One region of the Pseudoalteromonas sp. NH0006-46 genome, then DNA from elsewhere that is predicted to be linked to it. Evidence: predicted binding sites of a transcription regulator. Region 1 holds the regulator's gene; each other region holds the start of a gene.

Region 1 (4,219 bases):
GTTAATTGCTACAGGTACACCCGCTTATTTTGAAGAAAAACAAGCCGACGGCACAATAATGAGCGCCAGCGCTAATGAAGTTAGATACGATGTTTCTAAACGTTTTTTAACATTAATTGGAAATGCACAGGTCTCTCAAGCTGGGCAAAAAATGAATGCAAAAAGCATTACCTACGATATTGAGCAACAACTCATTAGCGCCGAAAAAGATGAAAGCTCAACGGATCGCGTGCACACCATTTTAGTACCTGTGGAGCCAAAAAAAAGCGATAAAGGTAAGCCATGAGTACATTAAAAGCAGAGCTATTAGCCAAAAGCTACAAAGGCCGAGAAGTAGTTAAAAATGTAGGCTTAGAAGTTAAAGCCGGCAGCATTGTGGGCTTACTTGGTCCTAACGGTGCCGGTAAAACCACCACGTTTTATATGATTGTAGGCTTAGTCCCTAGCGATAAAGGTAAAATATCTATCGACGAGAACGATATTACTCTTTTACCTATGCACAGTCGTGCTAGATTAGGCATTGGCTACTTGCCGCAAGAGTCGTCTATATTCAGAAAGTTAACCGTGTATCAAAACTTAATGGCTATTTTAGAAACTCGAAAGGAGCTCACTAAGCAAGCCAGAGAAGATACACTTAATAATCTATTGGATGAATTTAGTATTCAACACATTCGCGATAGCAAAGGTATGGCACTATCGGGCGGAGAGCGTCGCCGAGTAGAGATTGCACGTGCTTTAGCTGCAGATCCAAAGTTTATTTTATTAGACGAACCGTTTGCCGGCGTTGACCCTATTTCAGTGTTGGATATTAAAAAAATTATTGAACACCTTAAAAACCGTGGTATTGGTGTATTAATAACAGACCATAATGTAAGAGAAACCCTTGATGTTTGCGAAAAAGCCTACATAGTTTCTCATGGGGAACTGATTGCTTCTGGTACCCCTGAACACGTATTAAACGATAAAACTGTACGCGATGTATATTTAGGCGAGCAATTTAGGCTGTAACATTTACGCCTTATTTGTATGCATCTGCTAGTATTAATTATAACAACTTAAAAGGATTGTTAGAGATACATGAGGCAATCACTACAGCTGCGCATGGGCCAGCAACTTACAATGACACCTCAGTTGCAACAAGCTATTCGCTTGCTGCAATTAAGCACATTGGATCTTCAGCAAGAAATACAAGAAGCGCTCGACAGCAACCCATTACTTGAGGTTGAGGAGCAAGACTATGCCGATGACCTTGCAGGCAAAAATGAGCAAAAAGCAGATAATGATGAAGTGACAGTAAGTGCATCTGCAGATGAAGCCCCCAGTGAGTATGAACAAGACAGTGGTGAAGCCCTAGCAAAAGATACCGTCAGTGACGACATGGCAATGGACGTTAGCTGGGATGAGTACATGAGTGCCGCCCCAGCATCGTCTTCAGGCCCCATGCCTGAAGATGAGTCTATTTATCAAGGTGCATCGACTGAAACCCTTCACGAATACTTAATGTGGCAATTACAACTAACGCCATTTAGCCCTACGGATGAAGCGATTGCTATTGCAATAGTTGAAGCCGTGGACGACTCAGGCATATTAACCCTCAGCTGTGAAGAAATTTTAGAGAGCTTTAATCAAGATAACGACGATGACGTTGAGGTTGAACTTGATGAAATTGAAGCCGTTTTAAAGCGTATTCAATTATTTGACCCTGTTGGTATTGCAGCACGAAGCTTACAAGAATGTTTGTGTATTCAGTTAAATCAATTTGATAAAGGCACCCCTTTTATTGACGAAACAAAAATGATTTTAACCGAGCACATAGATTTGTTAGCTGCTCGCGACTACCGTACATTAATGAAAAAAACGAAGCTCAAAGAAGATGAGCTTAAAGAAGTAATGACACTTATTCATACGCTTAACCCAAAGCCTGCAGACACAATAGTGCGAGAAGAGTCTGAATATGTAATACCAGATGTGTCAGTTAAGAAAATTAAAGGCCGCTGGGTTGTTGAACTAAACCCAGACAGCATGCCAAAAATTCGTGTGAACAGCCAATATGCTGCAATGTCGCGTACAGTTAAGTCGAGCGGTGATAGCCAGTTTATTCGCTCACATTTACAAGAAGCTAAATGGTTTATTAAAAGTTTAGAAAGCAGAAACGACACACTTTTAAAAGTAACTAACTGTATCGTAAAACAACAACAAGGCTTTTTTGAACACGGTCCAGAAGCCATGAAACCTATGGTTTTAAATGATGTAGCCGAAATGGTAGAAATGCACGAATCGACAATTTCGCGCGTAACGACTCAAAAGTACATGCACACACCGCGTGGAATATTTGAGCTTAAATACTTTTTCTCAAGCCATGTAAGCACGGAAAATGGTGGAGAATGTTCATCCACAGCGATACGAGCACTTATCAAAAAATTAATCGCAGCAGAAAACTCAGCAAAACCATTGAGTGATAGCAAAATTGCGGATATATTGGCTGAGCAAGGAATTAAAGTAGCAAGACGGACAATCGCAAAATACCGCGAATCTCTTGCTATTCCACCGTCAAATCAGCGAAAGAGCCTGATCTAAGACGCTAAACAAAGAGGGTAATGCTTATGCAACTAAATTTAACTGGTCGTCATGTAGAACTAACTGATTCATTAAGAGACTATATAAATACCAAATTTGCGAAGCTAGAAAGGCACTCTGATCATATTAATAATGTTCATGTCATTCTTGATATAGAAAAATTAAATCAAAAAGCAGAAGCAACTATTCATGTAAGTGGCGCTGAATTATTCGCATCCACTGAACATCAAGATATGTATGCAGCGATTGATTCATTGATTGATAAGCTTGACCGTCAAGTAATTAAACACAAAGAGAAGCTTGCTCGACACTAATATGATGAAACTAAGTTCACTTATATGCCAGGACTGCAGCAAAGCTGCGGTCCTTTTTAATAGTAAAAAAAGAATTTTAGAATTTATTAGCGAGCTTGCTCACGATAAATTACCGTATTTGTCTCAACAAGATATTTTGGGCGCTTTATTAACTCGCGAAAAGCTAGGTAGCACAGGAATAGGAAGAGGCATAGCTATTCCACATGGTCGAATGAGCGGCGCACAAGAACCTTTAGCATTAGTATTAGTAAGTGAAACACCGATTAACTTTGATGCTATAGATAATCGACCAGTTGATATTTTTGTTGCACTCATCGTACCTGATGGTGATAACCAGCAACACTTAAAGACGCTAGCGACGATAGCTGATAAACTAAAAAACAAAGAATTTTGCAAACAGCTACGCTGTGCTAAATCGGACGCCGAGCTGTATCAAATTATTGTTGACCAATCGTAATAAATTTAAAGGGTGATTAATGGAGTTGATTATCATAAGTGGCCGTTCTGGTTCTGGTAAGTCGGTTGCTTTACGCGTTGTTGAAGATCTAGGTTATTATTGCGTAGATAACATCCCTGTAAATTTATTACCTTCTTTGGTAAGAAGCGTTTCTGATAACTACGATAAAATCGCCGTTAGCATCGATGTGCGAAACTTGCCAAAAGAACAAGATGAATTTAATCACATTATTGAATATTTACCGGGTTTTACAAAACCAACACTATTTTATTTAGACAGTGAAGATCAAACATTAATAAAACGTTTTTCAGAAACAAGACGTTTGCACCCTCTATCAATCGATTCGCTTCCGCTTGATTTAGCCATAAAAAAAGAAAAAGAACTACTTGACGTGCTAACTACTCGTGCCGATTACATGATAGATACCAGCGACTTGAGTGTTCATCAACTCGCTGAATCGATTCGTGAAAAAATATTAGGTAAAAAAGACAAGCAGCTGATTGTCACATTTGAATCATTTGGTTTTAAACATGGTATACCTAAAGAAGCAGACTACGTATTTGATGCACGTTTTTTACCTAACCCACATTGGGAGCCTGAACTAAAACCACTCAATGGTTTAGACCAGCCAGTAAAAGATTATTTAGCTAGCCACAGCATAGTTCAAAAGTTCACATGGCAAATACAAACTTTTGTGCAAACCTGGTTGCCTCATTTAGAACGCAATAACCGTAGCTACTTAACGATTGCTATTGGTTGTACTGGCGGACAACATCGCTCTGTATATTTAGCGCAAACAATTGGTGAAAGCTTTGCAGTTACACACCCTAATGTAAAAATACGCCACAGAGAACAAGAAAAATAATTTATA
Region 2 (4,219 bases), on a different contig from region 1:
ATAATATTAATGCTAATGCAGTACAAACAACGTTTCTGTGGGGAAATACAGATGCAAGCTATGGCTCAATGATAAAACTACCAGCCGGTTTTAAGGGAGAAATTAGCACAAATACATATGAGTTTCGCGCAGTAATAATTGCAGGCAGTGTGCAATACAGCTCAAAAGGTAACTTACAAAACCTAAGTGCAGGCAGCTATATAGAATCTGCGGGAAAATTCATTCACTCGCTTGAAAACAAAAGCAATATTCCTGCAACTATTTACATTCGTAGTAATGAAACATATCAAGTAAATTAGGAAGTGCTAATTGCCTAAAGCAACATAAACAATTAAGCGCACCTCTTAGTGCGCTCAATTAACTGCTGGTGATTAAAAGCTGTAACGTGCAGTTAAGCTAATATAATCTAAATCATCTATTGTGGTGTAGCTAGTACCTACAGAAAAGTTTGTATTTATATAATAACGAGCACCTAACGTAATAGCTGTTTCACTGTCATCTGCAATATCAATGTAACCTAAGCGGCCATCAATTTCGATGCTATCAGTTAGCATTGATCTAACACCCACAGATAATCCATAGCCATTTTCATCATCCGACAAATCACTACCGCTGTACGATACTTCAGTTTCAATGTTTTCGTACGTTACTAAACCATAAAAGTCAGTGCTTTCACTCATTGCAGTGCGGTAACCTACGCCTGCGCTCAACCAATTTAGATCTACATCCAAACCATCTTCTGAGTCGCCTACAGTCTTATATTGACCAGAAACAAAAAAGTTATCGCCTAGTAATTTACTACCATCAAGCGTCCAACCATTTGCATCATCGCCATCAAGATCTGCATTTAAGTAACCGCCAGACACATAATTAAAGTTAGGTGTTTCTGCAAATGCAGCTGGGGTGGCAAAAACTGAGCTTAATAATAAGAGTGCTACTTTATTCATTTTCATGGTACTTCCTTTTAGATATATTTAAACAACACATTGTTGTACCCAATAAAATACACATCTATATTATTGATTGCAATAAGAAAGTTAATAGATTAATTAAGAATCAAGATATAAGTTAAGCAAAATAAATAATATAGAAATTAGCGTTTTGAGTGTGTAATAAATTGGTATTTACTAGAATATACTTATGAAGATTTGAAAAGTGGTGGCCCCTCCCAGACTCGAACTGGGGACCTAACGATTATGAGTCGTGTGCTCTAACCAACTGAGCTAAGGGGCCAACTTTATATAACTGCAAGGCAGTTAATTTTTAAAGCGTTTAGCCACAGAGCGACTAAAGCGGGTTGCAGTATAAAAACTTTTTTAGGGCTTGTCACTACCAAAAACCTTTATTTTAACAATCAGTAAGCTAACTGCTTAAATTGTAATCTTTTAAAGGGGCAGAGTGGTTAAATTTGGGAAAATTTTGAGTGGGTACGGTAAAAACCATTAAAAATAATATTTATTAATTGAATGCGCTGAGCGATATTTACTTACAACTAGCATAAACATAACTCAGCAACGCATTATTTTTTAGCAATAATATAAATTGCATGTATTAACCCAGGGAAGTAACCCAATAGCGTTAATAAAATATTAATCCAAAAATGCATGCCTAAGCCCACTTGTAAAAAAACACCCAGTGGTGGCAGCAAAACAGACAGTATTATACGAATGATATCCATTATTTAGCTCCTTCAAACAATTAAAAACAAAAAGCCCAGCAATGCTGGGCTTTGAGTATAACGTTATTCAGCTACGATAGATAAGTTATCTACCACATCACGAACGTCTTCAGCATTTTTAGCAATTTCGATTGCCAACTGCTTCTCCGCTGATGATTCAACCGAACCGTTTAATGTAACAACACCATTATCGGTATCTACATCAATATCGGTTCCACCTACTTCTGAATCAAATAGGAAACGTGTTGTAATAACGGTGGTGATTTTAGCGTCCGTTAGGTCGTTATCATCATCCATCATTTTAGAATCTGTATGTTTAGCGCTCATGTTTTTAACAACGGTTAGGCTGTTTTCAACGTCCATGACGCCATCTAGACTAAGTACAAGTTCTTCTGCTAGCTCTTTTTCTACTTCGCTATCAACTTTACCTGTAAGTACTACCTTGCCATTTGTTACATCAGTGTTTATGTCAAAGTTGTTTAGGTCTGTGTTCATAAGAAGCACAGTTTCTGCCTTGCCATCAATCCAAGCATCTTTACTTTCGTTTTCCCAGCTGTTTGCATGTGCACCCATTGCTGTTGTACCAAGAACTAACGCGGCGATAATAGATTTGTTAAATGTTTTCATAATCTTTCTCCTTTTGATTAAAGACACTTTAACTAATGCGAACATCAAGCCAACTTTATTTAACATTAAAAATCAATCACTTAATGATAAATTTGTATTGTTACAGCTTTGGCGTATTCCCCCTATTTACAGGGAAGTGAGTAAAACTTTCTCAAAGTGTGAAAATTACTAGATTATTGCTATTTTGGTTAATGTATCGTTAATATAACAACTAACAATTCAGCACTATAAAACTAAATCATTGATTATAAATAAAATTAATTGTGGTATACGGTTTGCTATCTAGTTAGCTAATAGCAAATACAATAAGGAATTACTCATGTCAGTTAAAGTTGAAGACCGCCCAATAGAGCAAGTACGCGAACAGGTGATTGATCAGTTAATTTATAACTATAGCCATGGCGTTATATCGGTTGAGGCATTTGAAAGACGATTAGATCAAGCAATGGACGCCAAAGACAATTTAGTGCTGCTAACGTTAGTAGAAGACCTAACACTTAATACCGACAAGCAATACAAAGCTGAAAAACAATCGCAGTTTACGCCAAATTACAGTGCACAACAGCATAGTGATGACGATATTACACTTCGTAGTATTTTGGGCTCAAACGAGAGAAGCGGACAATGGGTAGTGCCTAAAAATATTTACCTAAATAATTATATGGGCTCTGTGGTACTCGATTTCACCGACGCTATATTTACACATCAAAACGTGACAATTCATGTTAATTGTATTTTTGGTAGCGACGAAATTTATGTACCCGAGCATGTTAATGTAGTGTCTAAAATGTTTTGTATTTTAAGCACCTTAGAAAACAAATCAGTCACATTAAATAAGCGCCAAGGCCCTACCATTCATATTGAAGGCAAAGCAATATTAGGGTCGGTTGAAGTAAAGGTAAAGCGTACCATAAAAGAAAAGTTTATTAGCTTTGCAAACGATTTGAAGGCACAGCTAGGGGTAAGTAACAAATAAGTACAACCGTATTTGCTTTAATATGGCTGCTTTTTAGCAGCCATATTATAATTGCAGGCTTATAAATCATTATTTCGCTCAGCAGGAACATCGGACAAATACTCTACAAACTCAACCTCAAAACCCGAAGGGTCTCTGAAGTAGATGTTTTTTCTAAATGGATTTTTAGTACCGTGCTTATATGCTGCAAAACCCGCTTTATTTAAACGTGATACCGTATTATCTAAATTAGCCGTTACGTAAGCAAAGTGAGCAAAACCAACTTGATGTCCTGAAAGCGCTCTGTTTTCACCCTCACCATGATCGCTCATTGCTATATATTGCGTGTCGTCACCAAAGTGGATCCAACGCCTTGGTTTTCCATACCAATCACCCCGTCCTTCGCTTCGTATTACCCAATGCGGGAAAATAGCTTGGTAAAAACGAATCATGGTATCGATGTTTTTAACAACTAAGTTTACGTGTTCTAAATACATACTGTGTCCTTGTGAGTTAATTTAAACGCATCATAAAACCTCAAGCTAACTTTAGGTAAAGTGCTTTTTTATAGTTTTTATATGTAATAGAGCAGATACACGATGATTTAAATTAAATGTGCAACACTTTCAATGCTGTACAAAAAACACTCACAAGTATTTAGGGTTTATTGTTTACTTTATGTCAAAAGTAGCTAAAATACGCCGGCTGAAATATACAAACGTTCTTTTACAACCCAAAGGTAACTCCATGCATCCAATGTTAAACATTGCGGTTCGCGCTGCGCGTAACGCAGGCAAAATTTTACTTCGCGCTAGCGAAGACTTATCAAAAGTTGAAGTGCAACAAAAAGGCGCTAACGACTTAGTAACTAATATTGATAAAGAAGCCGAAGCCGTAATCCGTGACACTATTTTACAGTCTTACCCTACTCACTCTGTTGTGGGCGAAGAACTAGGTGA
Region 3 (4,219 bases), on a different contig from region 1:
TTTTCAGGGGGTGGTTATTGGTTCGCTTTTTTATTCTCTTCCTTTTGTAATGCAGCCCTTAGTTGCAGGGTTTAAGCAAATTAATCAAACCTATAATGAAGCTGCAATAGCACTGGGGTTAAGCCACTTTAAACGCTTTGTTTATTTAATTTTGCCGTTATTAAAACCCAGTATAGGTAGTGCGTTTGCATTGGGTTTTGCGCATACATTGGGTGAGTTTGGCTTAGTACTTATGATTGGTGGCAACATACAAGGAGAAACTCAAGTGGTTTCTATTGCTTTGTACGACCATGTGGAATCGTTGAACTATGCAGCTGCGCATCAGCTTTCGCTTATTTTACTCGCTATTTCGTTTGCCTGTTTAGTGCTCTTATTTAAATTTAATAAAAGCATAGTGGGGGTTAAACAATAACATGATTAAATTAACCCTATTTAAAGCACTTAATCATTTTGATTTAGATATAAAGCTTCACCTTGAATCGTTTTCTATAGCTGGGGTTTTTGGCCCATCAGGTTCAGGAAAGTCGACATTGCTGCGCTGTATTAGTGGGCTTGAGGGCGAGCAGAGTGTTTATATAAATCACCAGCAAGTGGATCACTTACCGACTGAGCAACGCGGGGTAACACTACAGGTTCAGTCTTGCCCATTATTTCCGCATTTAGATGTGGCAGGTAATTTAGCGTTCACACAAACGCATTGTACTAATAGGCATACTGATTTAACCGAGCAAAAAGTAATAGAGGCGCTTGAATTACAACCATTATTAAAGCGCGATGTACATAGTTTGTCGGGCGGAGAGCGCCAACGTGTTGTGTTTGCCCGCACATTATTAGCAGGGCAAAAATTTATTATTTTAGATGAACCATTTAGCGCTCTTGACTGGCCACTGCGCTTTAAAACACTTTCAACAATTAGTGAGCTTGCTGCAGAATATAATATTAAATTTATACTTGTGAGCCACTCTTTAAAGGAGTTGTTGTTTTGTTGCGATACCCTTGTGCAACTTAATAATGGTAAGGTAATTAATCACGGCCCAAGTGCGCTGGTGGCTAAAGCTATTTACGCTAATAATAAACAAACACCACTGAGCCTAATTAACTTTCAAATAATTAAATTTGATGAAAAATACGGCGTGTATCAGCTTAAACTGCACGAAAGCGAACAGCAGCTATTTGCATTACCCAGCGCTGTGGAGCAAGGAAGTAAACTGATATTAGAGTGTGAGAAAATATCTGTCAGTGCCGATAGGCCAGTAAATGTAAATAACAGTAATGTGTTAGTGGGGGTGCTTGTTAATGCAGAACTTATTAACGGCTCATGGCAGCTTGCGTTAAATATTGATGGGCAAACCTTGTATTGTTTGCACTCTAAAAGGCTACGGGAGCAAAGTAGCTACAAATTAGGCGATACACTTTACGCCGCTATTCATAACTTGGAGTAAAATAATCAAAACCCGAGTTATTGACTACATGTGGGGCACTGGCTATTTTTAGGGATTTTAAAGCGGTTAAACTCCATGCTGAGCCCATCCACCAGCAATAAATGTTCACTCAAGCCGCTTGGTAAACCCGCAAGTATTTTTAGTGCCTCAGTTGCCTGAATACTGCCAATTAGCCCAACAATAGGGGAGAGCACGCCAGATTCAGAGCAGCTTTGTGTTTGTTCATTAAAAAACTGCGATAAGCACGCGTAGCAATGGCTATTTTCCTGCATGGTAAAACAGGCAACTTGGCCTTCCATTCTAATTGCAGAGCCTGAAACGAGCGGTGTTTTTGTTTTATAACAGGCGCTATTGAGTAAATTACGTGTAGGCAAGTTATCAGAGCAATCGATTACTATATCAATATTATTTAATAGCTCGTCAAGCGTTGACTGCTCATCTAAAAATACATCAATTGTATGTATATCTATTTCATCATTTAGACTCGCTAACTGTGCTTTAGCCGCGTGTGTTTTTAAGCATCCTATGTCTGTTTGTTTATAAAGTACCTGCCTTTGCAAGTTAGTCGCATCAACCACATCGTTATCTACAAGCGTTAAGGTTCCTACCCCTGATGCTGCTAAGTACTGTGCAACGGGGCAGCCCAAACCGCCTAAACCTACTATAAGCGCATGAGACTGCCATATTTTTTCTTGCCCCTCTATATCTAATTTAGGAAGCATTATATGACGCGAGTAGCGCAGTTGTTGTTGGTAAGTCAGGGCTGGTTTAGTCATTAGCGGCTTCTCATTATTTTTATACACAATAGCAATTTTTAGAATATGTGGGCAAGAACGGGGTTAAAAGTAATTGCACTGTTAGTGCTCACATTGATTACCTTAACAGTGCAAATGAAAATTATAACGAATTAGGGAAAACGTAAGTCAATGATTTTTAATAAAATAAATTATTGGCTCGCTAATTGCTCAGTATGGTTAACGTGAAATTAACAAATGCAGCAGTGTAATTAATAATAAAGTAGTAACTGCTATAAATAACTACAAACGTAACTAAGGAAAAATAACATGCAACCGAGTACTGGGTTTAATCTCATATCGTTTAGCGGAAAAATGAAAATACTGCATTTAAGCTGGATGGTGTTTTTTATCTCATTTTTTGTCTGGTTTAACCATGCGCCATTATTAGGCGCTATAGCGGGTTCGCTAGGTATTACTATGGCACAAGTAAAAACGCTGCTTATTTTAAATGTGGCTTTAACAATACCTGCGCGTGTTGTGGTGGGTATGCTTACCGATAAATTTGGGCCGCGTATTGTTTATGCGGCTTTACTCATTACGTGTAGTATTCCGTGTTTTATGTTTGCATTGGCCACTACGTTTGAGCAAGCCGCTATCGCGCGTTTTGCACTTGGCTTTATTGGTGCGGGTTTTGTTGTGGGCATTCGTATGGTGAGCGAGTGGTTCCCGGCAAATGAGTTGGGTACAGCCGAAGGTATTTACGGTGGCTGGGGTAACTTTGGTTCTGCAGCTGCTGCTATGCTATTGCCTGTATTAGCGCTTATGTTTGGCGGTGACGATGGCTGGCGTTATGCGATAGGCCTAACCGGTGTATTAAGCGTCATTTTTGGTGTTATATGGTACGTAAACGTAACTGACGCGCCAAAAGGTGGCACTTACTTTAAGCCTAAAAAAGTAGGAGCAATGGAAGTAACGAGTAAAGGCGACTTTGTACTACTTCTTATAATGAAGCTACCTATGTACGGTGCTTTAGCACTACTTACTTGGAAATTATCGCCTACTGGCGCAAACTTACTTTCAGAAAATTTTGTTATTGGTACATATGTATTTTTGGTGCTGCTTTATCTTTACGAAGTTTATAAAACGTACGACATAAACGGCCATATTTTTAAGCAACCTGTTCCTGAATCACACCGTTACGAATTTAAACAAGTGGCAGTTTTAAATATTCTTTATTTTACAACATTTGGCTCAGAGCTTGCCGTTGTATCTATGTTGCCATTATTTTTTAGTGAGGTGTTTGGCCTTGATATGGTGTACGCAGGCTTACTTGCATCAGCCTATGCATTTATGAACTTAGCCTCTCGCCCGGGTGGTGGTTGGATCTCAGATAGAATGGGTCGTCGTAAAACACTGATTGTACTTACCACCGGCTTAGCTGTAGGTTATTTTGTTATGGGCTTAGTTGACGCTAGCTGGCCGCTTTGGCTTGCAGTTGCCGCTGCCATGGCGTGTTCGTTTTTTGTGCAAGCAGGGGAAGGCGCTGTATTTGCGGCTGTGCCACTTATTAAACGCCGTTTAACTGGGCAAATTGCAGGTATGACGGGAGCCTACGGTAATGTAGGGGCTGTTGTATATTTAACGGCGCTCTCATTAGTTGATTATCAAACATTCTTTATGATTATTGCTGCAAGTGCATTGTTAGGTTTAGGTGCATTATTTTTCATGAAAGAACCCGATGGCCATATCACAGAAGTAAACGAAGATGGCACCGTTGAACTTATTTCTGTGACTTAAGGCATATTTATGTTTGATGAAACCCAAAAAGCCAGCGCACTTACAAACGAACTTAACGTTGAGTTTGGTGGGCACAGTAGCAAAGGTATAAAAACCGAAAACCAAGATGCGTTTGCTGCTCTTAATACTCAAACGCAAGAAAAAGAGTCAAAAGGGGTTATTGCCTGCTTGGCCGATGGGTGTTCATCAGCAAAAAATGCTAAACAGGCGTCACAGTTATCGGTAACGCACTTTATAAATGAG
Region 4 (4,219 bases), on a different contig from region 1:
CGTCGCCAATAGATCCTACTTCAACACCGAGCAGTTTTAATTTAGTGCTCATATCAGCACCTGAAAATTCAAGTTTGCCGCCACTTAGCTGGCTTGCTGCAACGCGGGCCATGTTGTAGCCAGGTGCCACTAAACCAAAGAGTTTTTTGTCCCACAAGGCACATTCGCCAATAGCTAAAATATCAGGGTCTGAGGTTTGGCACTGGTTATTAATAATAATGCCGCCTCGCTCGCCTAGTTCTAGCTCAGCCACTTTGCCCAGTTGATCATAAGGGCGAATACCGGCAGAGAACAAAATTAAGTCGGTTTCTAAAAACGTACCGTCTGAAAAGTTTAATCTAAAGCGGCTAGTTTCACCTTTAACTATTTCGCTGGTCGCTTTTGAGGTATGAACAGTAACGCCTAGTTTTTCTATTTTATTTTTTAATAGCGTACCGCCTTGCCCGTCGAGCTGTACAGCCATAAGCTGCGGTGCAAACTCAACAACATGCGTATCAAGCCCTAATTGTTTAATGGCGTTTGCAGCTTCAAGTCCTAATAAACCACCACCAATTACTACACCGCTTTTACTGGCTGCGGCACTGGATTTTATTTGCTCTAAATCCTCTAGGGTGCGATAAACTAAACAATGGGGTTGATCGTTCCCCTTAATTGGCGGCACAAACGGGAACGAGCCCGTAGCAAGTACAAGCTTATCGTACGGGTATTGATCGCCAGTTTGAGTAGTTACTACTTTATTTACTCTATCAATGCCTTCAACCCACTGTTTAGTATGCACATTAATATTAAGTTGTTGATAGTTGTCTAAAGTTGTTAGTGCTAAATCGGCGGCTGTTTTGCCATCAAACACGCTTGATAAATAAACGCGGTCGTATGCAAGATTTGCTTCTCCACAAAGTACTGTAATATTTGCTTTATCATCGCTTTGACGCATTTGCTCAACAAAATGATGTCCGACCATACCATTGCCAATAATGAGTATTTTTTGCGAGGTTTGCATTAGGCATTCCTTAATGTGACGGTTTAAATTTTAAAAACAAAAAAGCCCGCCTCAGATACAAATTCATGTAACTGCGAGCGGGCTTCTTTGCCTGTGGTCATAACAACCTAAATGTATGCCGTTAAAATAACGGACTTGTATTTTATTAAAGCAATAACCTAGCCATAAAAATAAGTTACTGATTAATAGGGTTATTAATGTTTTTTGTAAATAGTAGAATCAAATATAGTGCTTTTTTGGTGCAGGGTTTGTATTAATTAGTGCAGTTTAAATGTATCTGGGACTAATAATGCACAAGTTACTTAATAAAGGACCGTATAGGTGGGAGTTTGAAGGTTAAGCTAAAACTACGTTGCATACAGCGCACATTACATGAGTGATAAGAACCCAAGTTAGGGCTAGTGATTACAGATTTTATCACTAAGTTATTGATTATTTATATAGACAAAAAGAGTAATCAAAGCTAAATGAAAACTAACGCCCAGAATAATAATTGATATGACTTTATTTGACTTACCTTTTTTAAAACTAGCAAAATCCTTAAATTGCATTTTATAACTACCGAAAGTGACTCCCTTTAGCACGAGGCAGCCGGTTGAATAAAATAAAAAACCAAAGGCCGTATCAATTACTAGCCATAAAAACATATCGAACATAATGCTCATATTAATTCCTTATATCACGTTGAGTTTTAGATTAAATCGCACAGACTAACACCCCAGTTAGTTAGTCTTAAAAATAGTTGTCACTGCTTTCAATATAATCATTTTATTAAAGCATATTCATTAAACAAAGCCAGAGCATGAAGTATAAGTAAACATAAAAACCTCTCTTCTACACGCGCTTGTGTATTTTGCAAAATGCAACTGAATCTATTGCAAGATGCGTGAAGCTTAAGTTTTTTATATTTTACATATTGATTTTCAATAGCTTAAGTTTTGGAACGGACCCTGCAATGGTTTAAATACTAAATTCATTAGGGGCTAAATTATGAAACTAAACAAATTTGCAACCGCGTGCTTACTTGCATTTCCATGCGCTGTGCTTAGTCAACCATTCGAATCGTGTCCTAGCCAAGCATTTTTAATGCAAGACTCAAACGCGCAACTTTACGGAATAGATTTAGTTTCAGCTAAACCTACCGTTTTAGCATCGCAGCTAACGTTTACTGATGAGTTAAATACTAACAGTGTTAATGCGGTCGGTTTTAATTATAAAGATCAATACATGTACGGTTACAGCAAACAATCGCTGGGTAGTGTTGTACAGCTTGGCAGCAACTACGAAATGAAGCGGTTAAACGTAATAGGTTTGCCAGTCACAAATTTTTATGTCGGTGACGTACAAGTTACGGGTGAAGGTAACGATCAACGGGCTACTTATTATGTATACCATCCTAACTTTGGTGTATTCGGTATTAATTTAGAAGGTGACCTAGATGCACCTATAACGGCAAGTTTATTACCTAATACAAATACATGGAAATTGTCTATCTATGATTTTGCTTTTCATCCTGATAGCAACCTTTTGTACGCTGTAGAACCAAACGGTAATTTATACGAAATAGATATTGCAGCAAATACCCATACGTTAATTACTCAGGTTGATGTAGGTGATGATACGGGTGCATTTGGGGCGGCGTATTTTGATGTGAAGGGCCAGTTTTATTTTAGTAACAACAAAAGCGGTAAAATCCACAAAATAGATTTAAGTGTTAGCCCAGTTGTAGGTTATACGCCCGTTGCCAATGTGTTTACATCAGGCCCTAAATCAAGCCAAAACGACGGTGCGCGCTGCGCCATTGCCGAAGTAAAAGTAACTGACAGCTCAATTGACTTTGGTGATGCGCCAGCGCCTTACAACACAAGCCTTGAGCAAAGTGGCGCAAGGCATTTATTTGATCCTAATAGCACAGGCACTGATTTAATTTATTTGGGAAGCTCGGTTGATGGCGAAAACATTAATATCGACGCCGATTTACTCTTGTCTCCTGTTGATGAGTCAGACGATGGGGTGAGCTTTGTAACGGCTATTTCGGCAGGGCAAGACTCGCAAATTATTGTAAACGCGTCTACGTCTAGCTTTTTGTATGCGTGGTTTGATTGGGACCAAAACGGCCGTTTTACTGAAGACGAAAGAATGGTGACCAAGTTAGCTATTAATGAAGGCGACAACAGTATATTAATTACAGTGCCAAGCAACACTAAATCGGGCCAAACATGGGCTCGATTTAGAGTCACCGATGGCACAGAAGCGTCGCTCATTACCGCAACAGGGGGCGTATTAGGTGGCGAAGTAGAAGACTACGAAATTACCACTTATGCGAGCGCCGTATACCCAGGTGAAAACGATTGGGTAACACTTGCTTATGAAGATAGGTGGCCGTTTTCAGGTGATTACGACTTTAATGATTTAGTACTTAATTACAGAACTACACAGCTTATGGAAGGCAGTAATGTGGTTGGCTATAAAATAGATGGCCAATTAATTGGGATTGGAGCCACATACCATAATGGTTTTGCAGTGAGATTAAAAGAAACCGTTAATGGCAGCACACGCACTATCATGCGAGATGAAGTCGATGAAGATGCGATTAGCTTTGTTATTGACGGGCAACTGCAAACAGGCAGTTTTCTTGAAGCAGATAGAAACGAAGCCATTCTTATTTTTATGCAAGACACTTGGGCGCATGTTTCAAAAGAGTCGGGCTGTAGCTACTTTAGAACAGAAGATAATTGCGATGAAAACGTAAAAGTTACCTTTAGTATGAGCATTCCTCTAAAAGAGCCAAAGGCCAAAAGTGCGTCACCTGGTACGCTACTTGACCCGTTTATTTTTGCAACAGATGGTTTTTATCACGGTGATTTTTTAGTCGGTAAAAACGCCCGAGGCTGGGAAGTGCATATTAAAAACCAAGCACCGACAGAAGCGTTTGATACTTCACTTTACAGCGTTACAAACGCAGACGATGCCAGTGTGCAAGGCAATGGTTTGTATTTTCTTAACGAAAATGGCTTGCCTTGGGCAATGGAGGTCGGTATGCAATGGCTTCATCCACTCGAAGGTATAGACATTACCGATGCCTACGGCAGCTTTGCTGAATTTGCTCAATCATCGGGTAAACAAAAGCCAACGTGGTTTAACGATTACAGTATCAGTAATGTTGTTGTGAAAGGGGAACAGTAATGAAAAAGTCACTATTAATTTTATCACTTTCAA

The links. Region 1 encodes sigma-54, which starts transcription at its own class of promoters, with help from an activator protein. Its sites were predicted from a motif close to GTTGGCACGNNNNTNGNNT; they were not measured.
Region 2: a site for sigma-54 is predicted at 2,341-2,359, ahead of AC27I2_RS05915 (BON domain-containing protein). Genes of this name have one in related genera too.
Region 3: a site for sigma-54 is predicted at 2,391-2,409, ahead of AC27I2_RS13190 (NarK family nitrate/nitrite MFS transporter). Genes of this name have one in related genera too.
Region 4: a site for sigma-54 is predicted at 1,938-1,956, ahead of AC27I2_RS13270 (LruC domain-containing protein). Genes of this name have one in related genera too.

Annotation. Positions count from the first base shown of each region.
Region 1 covers NZ_BAAJML010000001.1:248,491-252,709, reverse strand. Annotated here, with positions in the region: gene lptA (lipopolysaccharide transport periplasmic protein LptA) at 1-286, shown strand, start outside; gene lptB (LPS export ABC transporter ATP-binding protein) at 283-1,008, shown strand; gene AC27I2_RS01110 (RNA polymerase factor sigma-54) at 1,078-2,577, shown strand; gene hpf (ribosome hibernation promoting factor) at 2,604-2,891, shown strand; gene ptsN (PTS IIA-like nitrogen regulatory protein PtsN) at 2,896-3,348, shown strand; gene rapZ (RNase adapter RapZ) at 3,368-4,213, shown strand.
Region 2 covers NZ_BAAJML010000002.1:238,722-242,940, reverse strand. Annotated here, with positions in the region: gene AC27I2_RS05935 (DUF4437 domain-containing protein) at 1-299, shown strand, start outside; gene AC27I2_RS05930 (outer membrane beta-barrel protein) at 372-953, opposite strand; tRNA gene AC27I2_RS05925 (tRNA-Ile) at 1,157-1,233, opposite strand; gene AC27I2_RS05920 (YqaE/Pmp3 family membrane protein) at 1,520-1,678, opposite strand; gene AC27I2_RS05915 (BON domain-containing protein) at 1,742-2,305, opposite strand; gene AC27I2_RS05910 (LiaF domain-containing protein) at 2,625-3,281, shown strand; gene AC27I2_RS05905 (VOC family protein) at 3,341-3,757, opposite strand; gene suhB (inositol-1-monophosphatase) at 4,008-4,219, shown strand, end outside.
Region 3 covers NZ_BAAJML010000006.1:177,949-182,167, forward strand. Annotated here, with positions in the region: gene modB (molybdate ABC transporter permease subunit) at 1-412, shown strand, start outside; gene AC27I2_RS13180 (ATP-binding cassette domain-containing protein) at 414-1,442, shown strand; gene AC27I2_RS13185 (HesA/MoeB/ThiF family protein) at 1,460-2,218, opposite strand; gene AC27I2_RS13190 (NarK family nitrate/nitrite MFS transporter) at 2,507-3,976, shown strand; gene AC27I2_RS13195 (bifunctional protein-serine/threonine kinase/phosphatase) at 3,986-4,219, shown strand, end outside.
Region 4 covers NZ_BAAJML010000006.1:197,773-201,991, forward strand. Annotated here, with positions in the region: gene nirB (nitrite reductase large subunit NirB) at 1-1,000, opposite strand, end outside; gene AC27I2_RS13270 (LruC domain-containing protein) at 1,991-4,186, shown strand; gene AC27I2_RS13275 (hypothetical protein) at 4,186-4,219, shown strand, end outside.